2 regions of the Mesorhizobium sp. CNPSo 4688 genome follow, and region 2 is predicted to be linked to the other one. Evidence: predicted binding sites of a transcription regulator. Region 2 holds the regulator's gene; the other holds the start of a gene.

Region 1 (10,599 bases), on a different contig from region 2:
TCGGTGTCCCGTCCTTCCTGGTCTATGTGCATGAGCTGCTGGACTTCCACGGCGTCAAGACACTGATCCGCACCGGAACCTGCGGTGGTCTGACCGCCGATGTGCCGCTGCGTTCCGTGGTGATCTCACAATCGGTGCGCGCCGAAAGCGAGCGAAGCGGCCAGGTCTTCGGCCTCTACGATGCCGCTGCCGGGCCCGATCCGGGCCTGTTCGCCCACGCCTTGGCCTGCGCCGCTCAACTCGGCATCGACCATCAGGCAGGGCTGACCATCTGCAGCGATGTATTCTATCACCCGGAAGGGCGCGCTCGATTCGCTGAGGCACAGGCGCTTGACGCGCTTGCCGTCGACATGGAAACCAGCGCGCTCTACCGCATCGCGGCGCATTTCGGCGCCCGCGCGCTGTCGCTGCTGACCGTCGTCGACAATATCGTGACCGAGGAGCTAACCGCCTATTCCGAACGTCAGGCGCTGTTCACCGACATGGCGCGGCTCGGGCTCGAGGTTGCGGCCGAGGGATAAGCAATTCCAGGAAAAGTGTGAAACGGTTTTCCTGGGAAAAGCGCGTTGTGCTTTCCCTAGGGAATTGCGTCAAACAAAAACCTGGAGCGGTTCGGCGTTTCCGCGAAACGATGAACCGCTCCAGCTTCAGGCGGCTTGGCGCTTCGGCGTCAGCTCATCCATGTCAGGCCGGTGACCGCGCAGATAGAGCGCGCAGGTGGTGCGCAGCATCGAGGCGAAGTTCGGAATGGCGCCGTTGATCTCGATCGCCTCGTCATAGAGTTTCGAGATGAACTTCGGCGTCGTCAGGCCCTGGCTGTCGGCGATCTCGTCCAGCAATGCCCAGAATGTCGCCTCAAGCTGGATGCTGGTCGAGTGTCCGTCGATGCGGATCGACCGGTTGATCTGTCGGTAGCCCTCCGGATCCTGGCCGGCAAAAACCCTGCACATTCCCTACCTCCCGATATTATTGGTTTTGGGCGCAATGAGTCGCGCCTTCAATCCTATTTTTGTCCAGCCATTTTCAGCCCGAAAGCCGCAAACGGCAATCGGACTTTGGTCTTTAGGCGCAGACATAGCACCGATTGCAAATTTAGCCGTGGTAACCGGCTGCCACCACCTTTTATCAGTGCCGCCCATAATCGCCTCCAGCATGCAGCGACGGAGACTGATTTGGCGAAGGCGATCCATTCCATGATCCGGGTTCTCGATGAGGCCCGATCCGTCGATTTCTACAGAAACGCTTTCGGGCTCGACGTCGCCGACAGGCTGGATTTCGAGACATTCACGCTGATTTACCTCGCCAACCCCGAAACCGGGTTCGAACTCGAACTCACTGTGAACAAGGGCCGCACCGAACCTTATGGGCTTGGCGATGGTTACGGCCATCTGGCGGTCTCGGTCGCCGACCTCGACAGCGAGCATGACCGAATCGGCGCGCTCGGCTTCAATCCGAAGAAGATCGTCGAGTTCAACCGCGACGGGACGCGGATCGCCCGCTTTTTCTTCATCGAGGATCCCGACGGCTACAAGATCGAGGTTCTGCAGCGTGGAGGGCGCTTCCAGTAGGGGATTATTCGGCCGCGCTCAGCCGCGCGGACGCCAGCAACGGCGCTCTTCAGGGGCGCAAATAGCAAGCAGGGAGGAACAAATGGTCACGATCTATGACGGAAAGCCCGGGCTCTCACGTCGTGAACTTCTCAGACGCGGTGGCATCGGCGCGCTGCTCGTCGTCTCCGGCAGCGCCGTCATCAGCCCCGAAAATGCCTGGGGGCTCGAGACATCCGCACTCAAGCCCGAAACCATGGCGACGCTGATCCAGATGGCGCGCGACATCTATCCGCACGATCAGGTGCCCGACAAATACTACGCCATTGCCGTGAAGGGTCATGACGAGCAGGCCGGCAAGGACGCCGCCTACAAGACGATGATCGAAGACGGCATCGCCGACCTCGACAAGAAGTCGGGCGAGGGCGGCTATCGCGGCCTTGGTTGGGAAGAGCAGCGCGTCGCCGTGCTGCAGCAGATCGAGGCGACGCCGTTCTTCCAGTCCATTCGCGGCGGCCTCGTCGTCAGCCTCTACAACCAGCCGGAGGTGTGGCCGATCTTCGGCTACGAGGGCGAGTCCTACTCCAGGGGCGGCTACATCGCGCGCGGTTTCGACGACATCGAGTGGCTCTAGAGCCCTTGTCGTTTTGAACCCCCCGCAAACAGGAATTCATGGGAGGAAACCATGGCAGCTTCATTTGATCTCAAGAACGACAATGTCGTCGTCATCATCGGCTCCGGCGCCGGCGGCGGCACGCTCGGCAACGAACTCGCCCAGAAAGGCGTCGATGTCGTCATCCTCGAGGCCGGCGCCCGCCACGAGTATGAGGACTTTATCAACGACGAGTGGGCCTCCTTCAGCCAGCTCGCCTGGACGGACAAGCGCACGACGTCCGGCGACTGGCGGGTGTCGAAGGATTTCCCCAATTTGCCGGCCTGGATCGTCAAATCGGTCGGCGGCTCGACCACGCACTGGGCCGGCGCCTCGCTGCGCTTCCAGGAGCATGAGTTCAAGACGCTTTCGACCTACGGAAAGATTGAGGGCGCCAACCTGCTGGATTGGCCGGTCACGCTGGCCGAGCTGGAGCCTTACTATGCCAAGGCCGAAGCCAAGATGGGCGTTACCGGCACCAACAACTGGCCGCGGCTGCCCGGCAACAACAACTTCAAGGTGCTGAAGGCCGGCGCCGACAAGCTCGGCTACAAGGAATGCCATACCGGCAACATGGCCATCAACTCGGTCGAGCGCGACGACCGCAACTCCTGCCAGCAGACCGGTTTCTGCTTCCAGGGCTGCAAATGGGGCGCCAAATGGTCGACGCTCTACACCGAGATTCCCAAGGGCGAGGCGACAGGTCATCTCGAAGTCAGGCCGAATGCCATGGCGATCAAGATCAACCACGACGCTTCAGGCAAGGTGACCGGCGTCGTCTATGCCGACAAGGATGGCAAGCTGCAGGAGCAGAAGGCCCGCATCGTGGCCGTCGCCGGCAATTCGATCGAAAGCCCGCGCCTGCTGCTGAACTCCGAGTCGGCGAAATTCCCGCACGGGCTTGCCAATTCGTCGGGGCAGGTCGGCAAGAACTACATGCGCCACACCACCGGCTCGGTCTACGCCATCTTCGACAGACCGGTGCACATGTATCGCGGCACCACCATGGCCGGCATCATCCGCGACGAGGCGCGCCATGACCCGTCGCGCGGCTTTGTCGGCGGCTACGAGTTCGAGACGCTATCGCTCGGTCTGCCCTTCATGGCCGCCTTCCTCAATCCCGGCGGCTGGGGTCGTTCCTTCACCACCGCGCTCGACCACTATGACCACATGGCCGGCCTGTGGATCGTCGGCGAGGACATGCCGCGCGAGGAAAACCGCATCTCGCTGCACAAGGACGAGAAGGATGCGCACGGCATGCCGATCGCCGACGTGCATTTCGACGACCATCCCAACGACACGGCGATGCGCAACCATGCCTACAAGCAGGCCACAGCGCTTTACGATGCGGTTGGCGCGACGCGCTCATTCCCCACGCCGCCCTACCCCTCGACCCACAATCTCGGCACCAACCGGATGAGCGAGAAGGCGGAAGACGGCGTCGTCAACAAGCACGGCCAGGCGCATGACATCAAAAACCTGTTCGTGTCGGACGGCAGCCAGTTCACCACCGGTGCGGCGGAAAACCCGACGCTGACCATCGTGTCGCTGGCGATTCGCCAGGCCGAATACATCGCCGCGCAAATGTCGGCCAAGACGATCTGAGCCGTCCTCCCGGACCGCTACGCGGAACGCGCATGGGCGCGTTCCGCACTTTTATCTCCCGAGATTGACTAGGCGCCGACGGGCTGCCCGTCCTTGCGGCGGATGGCGACGACGGACGGCCGCGGCAACTGGCCGTCTTTGAAATCGGGCCACAGCGTCTGCACCTTGTCGAGTGTCTCGGCGTCTTCCGCAGGGTGCTGTACCGACAGGAACAGCGTGGTGCCGTCCGGCGTGAAGCATGGGCCGGTCGCCTCAGCACCGTGCGGGCAGGTGAACAGCAGTTTCGGCAGGCCGCGCGCCGCACCTTCGGTGTCGACGCCGTAGACGCCGTCGGGCAGGTCGAAATCATTGGCGCCGTCGGTCGCCACCCACAGCCGACCGGCCGGGTCGAAGGTGATGTTGTCGGGGCAGACGAACCAGCCATTGTCGGACGTATCGGGATGGAAGGTGGCGCCGACTTTTGCATCCTTCGGATTGCCGCAGAGCACGAACAGGTCCCAGGCATACTTTTCCGCCGTGTGGTCGGCGTCCGCGCCGCGCCCGCCGGGCGGGATCAGTTCGACGATATGGCCCCAGAGGTTCTCCGGCCGGGTGTTCGCCGGATTGACCTTCGACTGGTCGCGCTTCTTGTTCTTGGTCATCACTGCATAGACGCGGCCGGTCACCGGATTGGTCTCGATGTCCTCAGGCCGGTCCATCGGCGTGGCGCCGAGCGCGTCGGCGGCAAACCGCGTCTTCAGCAGCACTTCGGCCTGGTCGGCAAAACCGTTCTCGGCGGTGAGCTTGCCCTGGCCATGCACCAGCGGCAGCCATGTCATCGAGCCGTCGGCATCGAAGCGGGCGACCGACAGCACGCCGTCATCGAGCAGATCGGCGCCAGAGGCCGGGTTGGCCTTGTCATAGGCCTTGGCCGAGACGAAGCGGTACATGTATTCGAAATAGTCGTCGTCACCCATATAGACGACGACGCGGCCGTCCTTGTTGAGGACCACGGTCGACGCTTCATGCGACATCCGTCCGAGTGCAGTGCGCTTTGCCGGCTTGGACTGCGGATCGTAAGGGTCGATCTCGACCACCCAGTCGAAGCGGTTGGCTTCGTTTGGTTCCTTGTCGAGGTTAAAGCGGTCGTGGAACCGGCCGCGGCCATAGATGTCGGAGCCGTCGAAACCGTAGCGGTCGAGCAGGTCGGCGGTCGGTGCCCTCTTCGGATCGCCGCCGAAAATATCGGACACGCCTTCCTCGCAGGTCAGCACCGTGCCCCACGGGGTAAAACCGCCGCTGCAATTGTAGCTGGTGCCGAGCACTTTGGTGCCGGTGGCGTCGGCCGTGGTCTTCATCAAGGCATGGCCGGCGACCGGCCCGGAAACCGTCATTTCAGTGTTGGCGGTGATGCGGCGGTTGAGCGGGCTGTCGGCCACGGTTTCCCACTTGCCGTCCTTCAACTGCACTTCGACGATGGAATGGCCCATCGCGGCCATGCCGAGATCGACCTGTTCCTTGGTCATCGTCTTGCCGGCATCGTCCTCGGTCATCCCGGGAAACATCACATTGGGCGAGATGTATTCATTGTTGACGCAGAGCAGGCCGTGGTCGGAATTCACCGTGCCCTTGGGCAGCGGCATGAAGGCGATGTAGTCGCAGTTGTAACCGAAGCGTTTCTCCTGCTCGTCGGCGGCGACTTTGTTCCCGTCGAATTCGGCGAGGCCGGCGGCGAGCGGATCGCCCCAGCGCGCGACGACGGTTGTCTCATAGCCTTCAGCGGCGGCATGGGTCTTGTCATAGACGCGCTTCAACTCGGGAAAACCGAGCGTCGATTGCGCTGCCGCGGCATGCGTTTCGCCGGCAAACAAGGAGCCGACAAAGCTGCCGCCGGCAAGCAGCGCGCCGGAGGCAAGACTGCCTTTCAAAAGAGACCGGCGCGAGACGCGCTCGGCAATGACGTCGCGGATGACGGGGGAGGATGAAGACGGTGCGTTGGCCATGGTGTCTGCCTCTCAGGGTGGATGTTACGGCGCACCGCTGCCCTAGTCTGCTTCGGCAACATCCGCATGACATGAGGGGAAGGTTTTGGCGCAGGCGACTGCAAGAGTGGTTGGCCCGGCTCAGCCCTTGGTGCAGGTCGAGGCGGTGAAGGCGCCGTCGGGCTGCCTCAGGATGATGTCGAACGACGGGGTGGTCTCGCCGTCCAGCGTTGCTTGCGTCATGGAGACGGTGTTGCCGCCAGTGGTGTAGCCGCCCAGCGGGCCTAGCCAGGTGATCTCGCCATTGGCGTTCATCTGATAGTTATAGCCTTGCGGCGCGGTGCCGAACGTCACCGGGCCGCTATAGACATTGCCCTTGATGGTGATGTCACCGAGGTTGAGGAAGGCGCCGAGCAGATAGACTTCGCAGTGATAGGTGCCGTCTGGCAGCTTGCCATCGCTGAAGTCGGCGCGCGCGGCTTCGCTCGTTGCCATCAGCAGCAGGATGCCGGAAATGCATGAGATACGGGATGTCATCGGGTCACTCGTTTGCGGAGTGAGCTTGCCCCATTTTTGCGCCGTGCCGCAATATTGTTCGTCCGCATGCCGCGGCTGAGTTCAAAATCTAGGCACTTGTCATAATTGGGCGAAAATTAGGCAAAACCCTTGTGCGCTGCGCAAATTTCCCTCAATCAATTTTTAACCGGCTGCCTTTGTTTTCTTTAGGCTAATATAATAATCGGCTGATAACGTTAGATTATCCCCCATTTCCGAGAGTCGCGTTTGCGTTTGGCACGGCTGTTGCATTGCATGGTTGCGCTGCAATCAACCAGCTTGGGAGTGTTCGGTATGAGGGGTAATTTCGCGACAATAACAAAAATGTTTTCGGCCGGCGTGGTCGCTGCCGGCCTGTCGATGTCGTCTCCGGCCAAGGCCGCCGAAGACACGATCAAGGTCGGCATTCTGCATTCGCTGTCGGGGACCATGGCGATTTCGGAGACGACGTTGAAAGACGCCATGCTGATGCTCATCGAAGAGCAGAACGCCAAGGGCGGCCTGCTGGGCAAGAAGCTGGAAGCCGTCGTTGTCGATCCGGCGTCCAACTGGCCGCTCTTCGCCGAAAAGGCACGCGAGCTGATTTCGAAGGACAAGGTCGCCGCCGTGTTCGGCTGCTGGACCTCGGTGTCGCGCAAATCGGTGCTGCCGGTGTTTTCCGAACTCGACAACATCCTGTTCTATCCCGTCCAGTATGAGGGCGAGGAAAGCGAGCGCAACGTGTTCTACACCGGCGCCGCGCCAAACCAGCAGGCGATCCCAGCCGTCGACTACCTCATGAGTGAGGATGGCGGCTCGGTGAAGCGCTGGGTGCTGGAAGGCACCGACTATGTCTATCCTCGCACCACCAACAAGATCCTCGAGGCCTATCTGAAGGCCAAGGGCGTCGCCGCCGAAGACATCATGGTCAACTACACGCCGTTCGGCTTCTCCGACTGGCAGACCGAAGTCTCGGCGATCAAGAAATTCGGTTCGGCCGGCAAGAAGACCGCCGTCGTCTCGACCGTCAACGGCGACGCCAACGTTCCCTTCTACAAGGAGCTCGGCAACCAGGGCATCAAGGCCGAGGACATCCCGGTCATGGCCTTCTCGGTCGGCGAGGAAGAACTGGCCGGTCTCGACACCGCGCCGCTGGTCGGCCATCTCGCCGCCTGGAACTATTTCGAGAGCGTCGACACGCCGGAAAACAAGAAGTTCATCGCTGACTGGCACAAGTTCATCAAGAACGACAAGCGCACCACCAATGACCCGATGGAAGCCCACTATATCGGCTTCAACATGTGGGTGAAGGCGGTCGAGAAGGCCGGCACCACCGATCCGGACAAGGTCATCGACGCCATGGTCGGCGTGTCCGTGCCGAACCTGACCGGCGGCTATTCGACGATGATGCCGAACCATCACATCACCAAGCCGGTGCTGATCGGCGAGATCCAGGCCGACGGCCAGTTCGAGACCGTGTCGCAGACGCCCGGCCTCGTGATGGGCGACGAGTGGTCCGATTATCTGCCCGACTCCAAGGACCTGATCTCGGATTGGCGTGCGCCTCTGTCCTGCGGCAACTTCAACGTTGCCACCGGCAGGTGTGGCGGCAAGGGCACGAACTGATCCCTCCCGGGACTGGCCGATCCAAGGCCAGAGACCGCAAGGCGTCCGGGCGCTTCAGTCCGCCCGGACGCCAAATTCCACCTCCCGGAAAAGTATCTGAACGGATGATCCTGTTACGCGCTTTCGGTCTCATGCTGGTGTTGCTGATGGCAAGTCTGTTGCCGTCGAACGCAGCCGAAGCTGATCTGCGCGCCGTCATCGCCAAATTCGCCACCGGCTCAGGGTTTTCGGCGACCGAAGCCGTGGTGCGCGAGCTTGCCGCGACCGGCGATCCCGCAGTCGAACGGCCGCTTGCCGCCCTTGCCGAAGGCAATCTTTACATCCGCAAAGCCGATTCAGCCGTCTTCGTCGGCAATGAGGCCGGCGACAGCGTCACACTGCTCGACCCGCTGAGCGGCGAGAGCGCCGGCGAAGCCGCCAAGGCCGACATCACCAAGATCAAGGTCAACAACACGCTGCGCCGCGTCATCCGCGATGCGCTGGGCACGCTGACGTTGCGTGCGAAAGATCCAGCTGTCCGCATTGCCGCCGCCGACACAATGTTCAAGACGCCCGATGCCACCAACATCGAGCCGCTCGACGCGGCCATCGCCGCCGAGACCGACGCCAAGGTCAAGGCGCTGTTCGAGCAGGCGCGCGCTGCGTCGGTTCTGGTCTCCGACAAGCCCGAGGCCGACAAGCTTGCAGCCATTGCGCTCATCGGCGCGCGCGGCGACCGCGATGCGTTGTCGCTGCTCACGTCGGTCGAGGCCAACGCGCAAGGCGCGGTCAAGGACGCGGCGACGGCGGCAATCGCCAGCATCAATTCGAGCCTGGCGCTGTGGGATGCCGGCCAGAACATCTGGTACGGCATATCGCTCGGCTCGGTGCTGCTGCTGGCCGCCATCGGCCTTGCCATCACCTTCGGCGTCATGGGCGTTATCAACATGGCGCATGGCGAGATGGTCATGCTGGGCGCCTACACCACCTTCGTCGTGCAGCAGGTGATCCGTACTTCATTCCCCGGCCTGTTCGACTGGTCGCTGGTCATTGCGCTGCCGCTCGCCTTCCTGGTCGCCGCTTCCGTCGGCCTGATCATCGAGCGCGGCGTCATCCGCTTTCTCTACGGCCGGCCGCTGGAAACGCTGCTGGCGACCTGGGGCGTCTCGCTGGTCCTGCAGCAGGCGGTGCGTTCGATCTTCGGGCCGACCAACCAGGAGGTCGGCAACCCCTCTTGGATGTCAGGCTCCTTCGATGTCGGCCAACTCGCCATCACCTGGAACCGGTTGTGGATCCTGGTCTTCGCGCTGACTGTCTTCGGTGTGCTGCTCTACGTCATGAAGCGCACGCCCTGGGGCCTGCAGATGCGCGCCGTCACCGCCAACCGACGTATGGCCTCCTCCATGGGCATAAGGACGCCCTGGGTCGACGCGCTGACCTTTGCGCTGGGGTCCGGCATTGCCGGCATCGCCGGTGTCGCGCTCAGCCAGATCGACAATGTCTCGCCCAATCTCGGCCGCGGCTACATCATCGACAGTTTCATGGTCGTCGTCTTTGGCGGCGTCGGCAATCTGTGGGGCACGCTGGTCGGCGCCTTCTCGCTCGGCATCGTCAACAAGGTTTTGGAACCCTATGCCGGCGCCGTGCTCGGCAAGATCGTCGTCCTCGTCCTGATCATCCTGTTCATCCAAAAACGCCCGCGCGGCCTGTTCGCGCTCAAGGGCAGGGCGGTGGAAGCATGATCACTGGACGCTTCTTCGCTGCCGGCGCCGACCGCCGCATCGCCATCACGATTCTCATCCTGCTGGCCGCCGCCATCATCGTGCCGCTGCTCAACCTCGCGGTGTCGCCGACCAGCGCTTTCTACATCCCGCCCTATATCGTGGCGCTGACCGGCAAGTATCTCTGCTACGCGCTGCTTGCCTTGGCGCTCGATCTCGTCTGGGGCTATTGCGGCATCCTCTCGCTCGGCCACGGCGCCTTCTTCGCGCTCGGCGGCTATGCGATGGGCATGTATCTGATGCGCCAGATCGGCTCGCGCGGCGTCTACGGCAACCCGATCCTGCCCGATTTCATGGTGTTCCTGAACTACAAGGAATTGCCCTGGTTCTGGTATGGCTTCGATCATTTCTGGTTCGCCGTCGTCATGGTTCTGGCCGTACCTGGCCTGCTCGCCTTCGTCTTCGGCTGGTTCGCCTTCCGCAGCCGCGTCACCGGCGTCTATCTCTCGATCATCACCCAGGCGATGACCTATGCGCTGCTGCTCGCCTTCTTCCGTAACGATATGGGTTTTGGCGGCAACAACGGCCTGACCGATTTCAAGGACATTCTGGGCTTCAACGTCCAGGCCGACGCCACGCGCTCGGCGCTCTTCGCCGCCAGCGCTGTGATGTTGGCGCTCGCCGTCTTCATCACCTGGGCAATCGTCGGTTCAAAATACGGCAAGCTCTTGATGGCCGTGCGCGATGCCGAAAGCCGCACCCGCTTCCTTGGCTGGCGGGCGGAGAACGTCAAGCTGTTCGCCTTCACCGTCTCGGCTGTCATGGCGGGCATTGCCGGCGCGCTTTACGTGCCGCAGGTCGGCATCATCAATCCCGGCGAATTCGAACCGTCCAACTCGATCGAGGTGGTGATCTGGGCGGCCGTCGGCGGGCGCGGCACCATCGTTGGCCCGATCGTCGGCGCGCTGCTCGTC
Region 2 (10,599 bases):
CGAGAACGAGGTGTTCCGCAGTCTCATCGACAACGTACCGGTGTCGATCTACGCCAAGCGCTCGGATCTTCGCCAGTTTTACGTCAACAAGGGCTGGTGCGACCTGACAGGCCTGAGCAAGGAGGAGGCGATCGGCAAGACCGACGTCGAGATTTTCGGCTCGGACGGCGAGGCCTTCGTCGCCGGCGATCTGGCCGTGCTGCGCACCGGCGAGACCCAGGAGATCGAGGAGACGGTGACGCTTGCCGACGGCAAGGTGCGCCATCAGTTCGCGCGCAAGGGCGCGATGATCGCCTCCGACGGTTCGCTCTATCTCATCGGATCGACCACCGACATCACCGAGTTGAAGATGCGCGAGGCCGAATTGCGTGAGGCGCGCCAGCGCGCCGTCCTCGCCGACCGCGCCAAGTCGGAATTCCTGGCCAATATGAGCCACGAGATCCGCACGCCGATGAACGGCGTGCTCGGCATGGCCGAGCTGCTCGCCAAATCCGACCTCGACCCCAAGCAGAAGACGTTCACCGACATCATCGTCAAGTCGGGCAACGCGCTTTTGACCATCATCAACGACATCCTCGATTTCTCCAAGATCGATGCCGGCCAGCTCGTGCTCGACCCGGCGCCGTTCAACCTGCCCGAGGCGATCGAGGATGTGGCGACATTGGTGTCGACACGCGCCAAGGAGAAGGATCTCGAACTGATCGTGCGCGTCGAGCCGGGCCTGGAAAGCCAGTTCATCGGCGATGTCGGCCGCTTCAGGCAGATCGTCACCAATCTGCTCGGCAATGCGGTGAAGTTCACCGACGAAGGCCATGTGCTGGTCGATGTCACGGGGACAAGGGTTGCGGCCGGAACCAGGCTCACCATCTCGGTCACCGACACCGGCATCGGCATTCCGGAGGACAAGCTGAAGGCTGTCTTCGAAAAGTTCAATCAGGTCGATACCTCGTCGACCAGGCGCCACGAAGGCACCGGCCTCGGCCTTGCCATCACCTCGCGGCTGGTCGAGCTGATGGGCGGCGAGATCGGCGTCGAGAGCGCCGAGGGCAAGGGCTCGACCTTCTGGTTCACCGTCACGCTGCCGAGGGCCGGCCAGCAGACGGGGCAGCGTATCATGCCCGTCGACGTCACCGGCGCGCGGGTGCTGATCGTCGACGATAACGCCGTCAACCGCTCGATCCTGACCGAGCAGATGGTGTCGTGGACGTTCGATTCCTGCGCCGCCGAAAGCGGTGCCGAAGGGCTGAAGGTGCTGGTCGCCGCGGCTGCCTATGGCGTGCCTGTCGACTGCGTCGTCCTCGACTACCAGATGCCGGGGATGAGCGGCGCCGAAATGGCGCGCATCGTGCGCAACACCGCAGGGCTGGCCGACACACCGATCATCATGCTGACCTCGGTCGACCAGTCGCTCGCCAACACCAGCTACCGCGACCTCGGCATCGACGCGCAGCTGATCAAGCCTGCGCGCTCCTCGGTGTTGCTGGAGACGCTGGTCGCGACCATCCAGCGCCATCGCCACGGCACGACAGGTCAGGCGCCGGAAGCCGCAAGCGGCGGTTCCGGCGAAGCGATGGTACAGCGGGTGTCGGCGCCGCCGGCACGCGCCGCGTCCGAGCGGGCGCAGTTGCATCCGCCGCCAGTGCGCGCCCGCGCCCGGGCCGGCGGCAACGAACGCGGGCTCGATATCCTCGTTGCCGAGGACAATGAGGTGAACCAGATGGTGTTCACGCAGATCCTCGGTGAAACCGGCTACAGTTTCGAGATCGTCGGCAACGGCCGCAAGGCGCTCGACGCTTTCGGCCGGCTCAATCCGCGCATGATCTTGATGGATGTCTCGATGCCGGAGATGAACGGGCTCGAAGCCACGGCCGCGATTCGCCGGCTGGAGCAAGAGAGCGGCACGCATATCCCGATCGTCGGCGTCACCGCGCATGCCTTGAAGGGCGATCGCGAGCGCTGCCTTGAAGCCGGCATGGACGACTATCTGCCCAAGCCGATCAGTCCCAAGGCGCTGCTCGAAAAGGTCGAGCGCTGGGCCGGCATCGCGAGCGAAGCCCAGCGAGACGCCGGCTAGCTGATGTCAGCGCCGGGATTCGGCGGTGCCGCGACGTCCAGGGATATGGTGCGATCGCACCATATCAAAGCTTGCGCCCAGTCGGGAAAATGGCGGCGACTCAACCGCTCATTCAGTTACGGGCGGGAGCAAGCGACCGCCGACAAAGAAACAGCGTCGAAATCTACCCCAACGGACCTGTTTTTGGCGATGGCTCGGCCAAGATACGCTCTGGCCACGGGCAACGCGCTCCCGTCCGGTTTTTCTTTCTCGGCATCGCGGCCTGCGATCCGCCGGGACAAATGCCGGCGCAAAATCCCGCAAGCTCATGATTCCAGCGGCAAACTGCGACTCTCGCGGAGAGGCCGGGCGGTTGCGGTTTTCAGTGCGTCCATCCGACGTTACCGGGCTGACACGAAACTGTCATGCGACTGTAATAATCGAAGGCTATTGGCCTCAGCGGGCGCCGGCTGAAGAGGGCGCCGAGAGACCATCTTCCGAACAGGAGCAGGCCACATGAAGAAATTCCTCGTTACGGCATCGGCCGTGGCGGTAGCGTTCGCCGCATCGTCGGGTGTCGCCGCCGCGCGCGACCAGATCCAGGTCGCCGGTTCGTCGACCGTGCTACCTTACGCCAAGATCGTCGCCGAGCAGTTCGGCGAAACCTTCACCAACTTCAAGACCCCGGTGGTCGAGTCCGGCGGCAGCGGCGCCGGCATCAAGGAATTCTGCAAGGGCGTCGGCGAAGACACTATCGACATCGCCAACTCCTCGCGTCCGATCAAGAAGGACGAACTGAAGTCCTGCGCCGACGCCGGCGTGAAGGAAGTCCAGGAAGTCCGCATCGGCTATGACGGCATAGTCTTCGCCACCGACATCAAGGGCCCGGACTGGGCGCTGGTTCCTGCCGACATCTACAAGGCGCTCGCCGCCAAGCTGGTCGTTGACGGCAAGCTGGTCGACAATCCGAACACCAAGTGGAGCCAGGTCAATCCGAAGCTCCCCGACTGGGATATCGCTGCCTACATCCCCGGTGAAAAGCACGGCACCCGCGAAGTGTTCGAGACCAAGCTTCTCGACGCCGGCTGCGACAAGGCCGCCATCAAGGCCACCGGCATTGCCGACGACAAGGAAATCAGCAAGACCTGCGTCGCCATCCGCAAGGACGGCAAGGCTGTCGACATCGACGGCGACTACACCGAGACGCTTGCCCGCATCGACTCCAACAAGACCGGCGTCGGCGTGTTCGGCCTCGCCTTCTACGAGAACAATGCCGACAAGCTGAAGGTCGCTACCGTGGAAGGCATCGTGCCTTCGACCGAGACGATCGCAACCGGCAAGTATCCGGTTTCTCGCCCGCTGTTCTTCTACGTCAAGAAGGCGCATCTCGGCGTCGTTCCCGGTCTCAAGGAATATGTCGAGTTCTTCCTTGACGACCAGATGATCGGCCCGGAAAGCCCGCTCGCCCAGTACGGCCTGGTTTCGGCTCCGGATGCCGAACGTCAGGCGCAGCGCGACGCGTTCGCTGCCGGGAAGAGCATGTAATCAACGACTGGATCAGGGCGCGGACCAAATCCGCGCCCTGATTTCGCTGCATGCCGCAACGGCGGCGGCGACCTGAATTTTCCCTGGGGTGGGTGATGTCGTCCTTGCTCGTACTCGCCATAGTCATCGCCATCGGCGTGGTCGCCTTCGTGATCGGCCGCCAGCGCGCCACGGCGCACGATACCGGCAAGGTCAAGCCGCATTCGCGCGCCCACTATCACGGCTGGTGGGCCTTTCTACTCGCCGTCCTGCCTGCCGTCCTGCTGCTCGCCGTCTGGGACATCGGCTCGTCCTTCTATCTTGACCGGCACATACACGCCGCCCTGCCTGAGCGCACTGTCGACTCCAAGGTCGCCAGCGAAGCGCTCGACGCCAGCCTGGTGAAGAGCCTCGCCAAGGGCCTGCGCCGGCTTGATGCCGGAACGCCGCTTCCCGCCACGTTCGCTGAATTGCAGCCGCTGCTCATCGCCAAGGGCGTGGCGCTGGCGACGGATACGCAGGACTATACGATCCCGATCGCGGTCGAGGCGAATGCCGTTCAGGACCGGCTTGGACTGTTCGGCGCCGTCATCACGTTGGCATTGTCGATCGCCGGCGCCTTCTACGCGATCAGGCAAATTGCGCCGCGCGCAAGGGCGCGCAACAATGTCGAGAGGCTGATGCTGTGGGGGCTGCTTGCTGCCTCGACTATCGCCATCCTGACCACGGTCGGCATCGTGCTGTCCATGTTGTTCCAGACGATCACCTTTTTCGAGAGCGTGTCGCCGATGAGCTTCTTCTTCGGCACGGTCTGGGACCCGCGTTTCTCCGCCGCGGGCTCGGCCGGCAGCCAAGGTCAGTTCGGTCTGATCCCGCTTCTGGCCGGAACGCTTTACATCGCATTCATTGCATTGCTGGTCGCGGTGCCGATCGGCCTGCTGTCGGCGGTCTACATGGCCGAATATGCATCGCCCAGGCTGCGCTCGGTGGTCAAACCGGCGCTTGAATTGCTGGCCGGTATCCCGACCATCGTCTACGGCATCTTCGCCGTCGTCACGCTGGGGCCATTCCTGCGCGACCTGTCGGCGGCGCTGACCGGTGGTTCGCCGTTCATCCAGGGCCAGAGCATCTTCACCGCCGGCCTGGTTATGGGCGTCATGCTGATCCCGGTCGTGTCATCGCTATCCGACGACATCATCACCGCGGTGCCGCGCGCCATGCGTGACGGCTCGCTTGGCCTGGGTGCGACGCGCTCGGAGACGATCAAGCGGGTGATCCTGCCGGCGGCACTTCCCGGCATCGTCGGAGCCATCCTGCTCACCGCGTCGCGCGCTATCGGCGAAACAATGATTGTCGTGCTGGCGGCGGGTGTCGCCGCCAATCTCACCATCAATCCGTTCGAGGCGATGACGACCATCACTGTCAAGATCGTCAACCAGTTGACCGGCGATCTCGAGTTCAACTCGCCGCAGACGCTGGTCGCCTTCGCGCTCGGCCTGACGTTGTTCGCGCTGACGCTGGTGATGAACATCGTCGCCCTCTACATCGTGCGCAAGTACCGGGAGCAGTACGAATGACCGACATTCCCCTGGATACGATGGCGGGTGCCGTTGCGCGTCCGCGCCGCGACATAGGCCTCAAGGCCCGTTATGCCGCCGAGCGCCGCTTCCGCATCTATGGCATGGTGGCGATCTCCATCGGCCTGGCGTTTCTGGCGATTATCCTGCTCACCATCGTCTCGAAAGGCTATACCGCCTTCTGGCAGACGACGGTGACGCTGCCGATCACTTTCGACGAGAAGGTCATCGACCCTTCCGGCAAGCGCGCCACCGATCCGAGCGTGCTGATCAAGGCAAACTATCCCAAGCTTGCCGATACGGCGCTGATGGCCAAGCTCGGCATCGACCCAAGCAACAAGCCCATGGTCATGAAGCTCAAGGGCTTCCTGTCGGAAGGCGCCCGCGTCCAGCTGCGCGACATCGTCGCCGCCGATCCGTCGGTGATCGGCACGACGCGCGACGTCAACATCCTGGCCGCGGCCAATCTCGACTCCGCCTTCAAGGGCCAGATCGACCTCAGCGTCGATGAAGCGCGCCGCAAGGTGTCCAACCAGCAGATCGACTGGATGAACAAACTCAAGGCCGACGGCGTGATGGCCGAGCATTTCAACACCGGCCTGTTCACCTATGGCGCTTCCAGCCGCCCTGAAACGTCAGGCATGGGTGTGGCGATCATCGGTTCTCTGTACATGATGATAATCGTGTTGCTGCTGGCGCTGCCGATCGGCGTCGCCGCCTCCATCTATCTGGAGGAGTTCGCCAAGAAGAACCGCTTCACCGATCTGATCGAAGTCAACATCAACAATCTGGCGGCGGTGCCGTCGATCGTCTTCGGCCTGCTCGGCCTTGCCGTGTTCATCAATTTCCTAGGCATGCCGCGTTCCGCCGCTTTCGTCGGCGGTCTGGTGCTGACCCTGATGACGCTGCCGACCATCATCATCGCGACGCGCGCCGCTCTTGCCGCGGTGCCGCCATCGATCCGTTCGGCAGCGCTCGGCCTCGGCGCCTCCAAGATGCAGATGGTGTTCCAGCACATCCTGCCGCTTGCCGCTCCCGGCATCCTGACCGGCACGATCATCGGCCTGGCGCGCGCACTTGGCGAAACAGCACCGCTGCTTCTGATCGGCATGGTTGCCTTCGTCGCCGACTATCCGAAGACGCCTTTCGATCCGTCGACCGCGCTGCCGGTGCAGATCTATCTGTGGGCGAACGAGGCCGAACGCGCTTTTGTCGAGCGTATGTCGGGCGCCATCATCATTCTGCTCGTCTTCCTCATGGCCATGAACATCACCGCGATCGTGCTTCGGCGCCGGTTCGAGCGGCGCTGGTAGAAAAAAGGCAATTTGGTATGAACATCATGACCGAACAGTCCCTTGAAAACGCAGTGGGCGACAAAATGAACGCCAAATCGAACGAAGTGATCAAGATGCGCGGCGACAAGGTCGGCGTGTTCTACGGCGAGAAGCAGGCGCTGTTCGACGTCAATCTCGACGTCCGCCAGAACCAGGTGACGGCGCTGATCGGCCCGTCCGGCTGCGGCAAGTCGACCTTCCTGCGCTGCCTCAACCGCATGAACGACACCATCGATTCGGCGCGGGTGACCGGCAAGATCACGCTCGACGAGGACGACATCTATGACAAGAACATCGACGTCGTCGAACTCAGGGCTCGCGTCGGCATGGTGTTCCAGAAGCCCAATCCGTTCCCGAAGTCGATCTACGAGAACGTTGCCTACGGCCCGCGCATCCATGGGCTGGCCAAGCGCAAGTCCGACATGGACCAGATCGTCGAGTCCAGCCTGAAGAAGGCGGCGATCTGGAACGAGGTCAAGGACCGCCTGCAGGAGCCGGGCACCGGCCTGTCCGGCGGCCAGCAGCAGCGCCTGTGCATCGCGCGCGCCATCGCGGTGTCGCCGGAAGTGATCCTGATGGACGAGCCCTGCTCGGCGCTCGATCCGATCGCCACCGCACGCGTCGAGGAACTTATCGACGAACTGCGCCAGAACTACACCATCGTCATCGTCACCCACTCGATGCAGCAGGCAGCGCGCGTGTCGCAGCGCACGGCGATGTTCCACCTCGGCTACCTGGTCGAGGAGGGCGCCACCGACAAGATGTTCACCAATCCCGACGACAAGCGCACCCAGGACTACATTACCGGCCGCTTCGGCTGAGCCGTCCAGCGGTTGAATTTTCAGGCACGAGGACCACGATCATGGGTGAACATACCGTCGCCTCCTTCGATGAAGAGTTGGGCCAGATCAGCAAGCTGATCCGCGACATGGGCGATCTGGCCGGGTCGATGGTCAGCGGCTCGACCAAAGCGTTGCTCAATTCCGACAATGCGCTGGCGCAACGTGTCGTGTCCGACGATGCCATCATGGACGCGCGCCAGCGGGAACTCGACGATCGCGCCATCACGCTCATCGCCAAGCGCCAGCCGGTGGCCAACGATCTGCGCGCCGTGGTGGGCTCGATCCGTATGGCCGGCGACCTCGAGCGCATCGGCGACCTTGCCAAGAACATCGCCAAGCGCGTCGGCACCGTCGGCCTCAGCGTCACGCCGCGCGACCTCTCGCATTCCATCGATGCAATGGCGCAGCTGGTGCTGATCCAGGTGCAAGGGGTGGTCGAGGAATATGCCGCCGCGGATGCGGCTGCGCTGGCAAAGCTCAGGAATGAGGACGAGCGCATCGACGTCAAATACACGTCGGTGTTTCGTGAACTCTTGACCTATATGATGGAAGACCCGCGCAACATCACTGCCTGCACGCATCTTCTGTTCTGCGCCAAGAATCTGGAGCGCATCGGTGATCATGTCACCAACATCGCTGAAAATGCGTATTATGTGCTGACCGGCCAGCAATTGCCCGCCAATCGCCCGAAGCAGGACGAGACGGCGATGGCCACTTCGGCCTGACAAGGGTGAACTGCTGATGATCGCGCCACGCATCATGGTCGTGGAGGACGAGGAGCCGCTGGGCGTGCTTCTCCGCTACAACCTCGAATCCGAAGGCTACCAGGTCGAGGTGGTGACGCGCGGCGACGAGGCCGAAATCCGGCTGCAGGAAAACGTTCCCGATCTGCTGGTGCTCGACTGGATGGTGCCGGCGGTGTCCGGCATCGAGCTCTGTCGCCGGCTGCGCATGCGGCCCGAGACCGAACGGCTGCCAATCATCATGCTGACCGCGCGCGGCGAGGAGAGCGACCGTGTGCGTGGCCTGTCCACCGGCGCCGACGACTATCTGGTCAAGCCGTTTTCCACGCCGGAATTCATGGCGCGCGTGAAAGCGCTGCTGCGCCGCGCAAAGCCGGAAGTGCTGTCCAGCGTGCTCAAGGTCGGCGACATCGTGCTCGATCGTGAATCGCACCGCGTTTACCGCAAGAAGAGCGAAATCAGGCTCGGACCGACCGAGTTCCGCCTGCTCGAATTCATGATGCGCCATCCCGGCCGCGTGTTCTCGCGCAGCCAGCTGCTCGACAATGTCTGGGGCGAGACGATCTATATCGACGAGCGCACCGTCGACGTGCATGTCGGGCGCCTGCGCAAGGCGGTCAACAATGGCCGCATGCCGGATGTGATCCGCACCATTCGCGGCGCCGGCTACGCTATCCGGGAAGATTAGGCACGCCGCACTGTTGCCGGCCTTTCAGGCGACATGCTTGCCCGCTTTCGCCTGAATGCCCGGTGCGAAAATCTCCTGGTCGACGAAGCCGAGCGCGCGCATGGCGCAGCCTTCGCGGATCAGCGGCAGTTCGTTGGGCTCGGTGTCGAAGGAAATCGATTTCGAGTGCTGGCCGCCGGCGGTCTGGGCAATCGCCTCGCGCAATGCCGGTTCGATCAGATCGAACGCGGCGGCGCTGACTCCGACCATGGCGACAGGTGCTGGATCGATCAGCGCGAACAGGCTGCCGAGGCCGAAGCCAAGCGCCTCGCCGGCCTTGCGGTAGGCTTCGCGCTCGGGGCCATCGGTCTCGCGGGCACGTGTGGCGAGCGCCCGCATGTCGGCGTCGCCGACATCGACCGGTTCGGCATCCTCGCTCATCATTTTGGCGCTGCGCCAGATGGCGTAGTTGCCGGCATAGGCCTCGACGCAGCCGCGCCGCCCGCAACGGCACAGCGCGCCGCCGGGCCGGTGGATCATGTGGCCGAACTCGCCGCCCGAGGAATGGGTGCCGGTGAACAATTCGCCCTTCAGCACCAGCCCCATGCCGATGCCGTGCGAGAGCAGGATAGCGATGAAATTGTCGCGGTAGCGCTCAGGCTGGCGCCATTGCAGCGCCACTGCCATCATGTTGCAATCGTTTTCCATGGTGGCCGGAATACCGAACTCCGCTTCCAGTATGTCGGCGAAGGCAATGTCGGTCAGCGGCGTGATCGGCGACCACAGCATGGCGCGCGCCTGCGAATCGGTGATGCCCTGGATGCCCATGGCAATGCGGGCAATGCTCTGAACATCGAGGTCGGGATCCTCGAGCCGCCGCCGCACGATTGCCGTGCATTCGCCGATCAGCTCGTCGCGCGGCATAGTCAGCGTATCCAGCCGGCGCTGCTCCTCGGCGACCACCTGGCCGGCATAGTCGATGACGGTGACGGAAAGGAAATTCAGCGACAGCACCACGGTCATCACCGCGGCGGCTTCCGGGTTGAGCGCAAGGCCAACCTGGGGCCGGCCGCGTTTCAGCGCACCGGTCTCGCCAGGCTTGCTCTCGGCCAGGATGCCTTCTTGAATCAGATCAGACGAGATCGCCGATATGGTCGAGTGGCTGAGACCGGTGGTCGCCGCAATCTCGGTCCTCGACGGTTGGCCTGCCCGGCGCACGGCCGAAATCACCATCGCGCGGTTGCGACGGCGCAGGTCGTCGTGGCGGATTCCAACCGACATCGTTTTTGTTTTCCTCCCGGTCCTCCTCGCGCCTCATGATAGTGAAGGCGTTCGGTGGTACCAGCCAAATATTGGCAGAAGCAGGCCGCGCTGTCATTGTTTATTGCGGGTCTCGAAAAAATTCCGCGAAGCCATCAGAATCCATCAGAATCGATGTTGACAGCGCCTCGCCGATGGACCAGTATTTTTTCGAGGCTCGAAAAAATAGAGCCTCTGTGTGCCGGCCTTCGGGCCAGTTTTGTCGCGCCGCGCGCGGCGCAGGGAGGATTATCATGAACAGATTTGCAGCCGCCATGCTGGCGGGTGTCGCCATGTCGCTGACGCTGGTGTCGGTCGCGCAGGCGAAGGACAAGGTCATCGGCGTGTCGTGGTCGAACTTCCAGGAAGAGCGCTGGAAGACCGACGAAGCGGCGATGAAGGCGGCGATCGAGGCGGCCGGCGACAAGTACATTTCCGCCGACGCGCAGTCCAATCCCGGCAAGCAGTTGACCGACGTCGAGAGCCTGATCTCGCAGGGCGCCAACTCGCTGATCATCCTGGCGCAGGACGCCTCGGCCATCGGCCCGGCGGTGCAGAAG

What was found. Region 2 encodes PhoB, which activates phosphate uptake and scavenging genes when phosphate is short. Its sites were predicted from a motif close to TGTCATNNANCTGTCAT; they were not measured.
Region 1: the regulator PhoB is predicted to act here: its motif matches at 5,842-5,858, upstream of AC04SH_RS01770 (PhoX family protein).

Annotation. Positions count from the first base shown of each region.
Region 1 covers NZ_JBWLUY010000001.1:331,591-342,189, reverse strand. Annotated here, with positions in the region: gene AC04SH_RS01795 (purine-nucleoside phosphorylase) at 1-521, shown strand, start outside; gene AC04SH_RS01790 (ribbon-helix-helix domain-containing protein) at 648-950, opposite strand; gene AC04SH_RS01785 (VOC family protein) at 1,173-1,568, shown strand; gene AC04SH_RS01780 (gluconate 2-dehydrogenase subunit 3 family protein) at 1,651-2,181, shown strand; gene AC04SH_RS01775 (GMC family oxidoreductase) at 2,233-3,804, shown strand; gene AC04SH_RS01770 (PhoX family protein) at 3,873-5,786, opposite strand; gene AC04SH_RS01765 (hypothetical protein) at 5,907-6,302, opposite strand; gene urtA (urea ABC transporter substrate-binding protein) at 6,615-7,925, shown strand; gene urtB (urea ABC transporter permease subunit UrtB) at 8,030-9,646, shown strand; gene urtC (urea ABC transporter permease subunit UrtC) at 9,643-10,599, shown strand, end outside.
Region 2 covers NZ_JBWLUY010000010.1:211,150-221,748, reverse strand. Annotated here, with positions in the region: gene AC04SH_RS20815 (PAS domain-containing protein) at 1-2,074, shown strand, start outside; gene AC04SH_RS20810 (substrate-binding domain-containing protein) at 2,570-3,598, shown strand; gene pstC (phosphate ABC transporter permease subunit PstC) at 3,694-5,154, shown strand; gene pstA (phosphate ABC transporter permease PstA) at 5,151-6,467, shown strand; gene pstB (phosphate ABC transporter ATP-binding protein PstB) at 6,485-7,309, shown strand; gene phoU (phosphate signaling complex protein PhoU) at 7,351-8,055, shown strand; gene phoB (phosphate regulon transcriptional regulator PhoB) at 8,072-8,761, shown strand; gene AC04SH_RS20780 (ROK family protein) at 8,786-10,021, opposite strand; gene xylF (D-xylose ABC transporter substrate-binding protein) at 10,294-10,599, shown strand, end outside.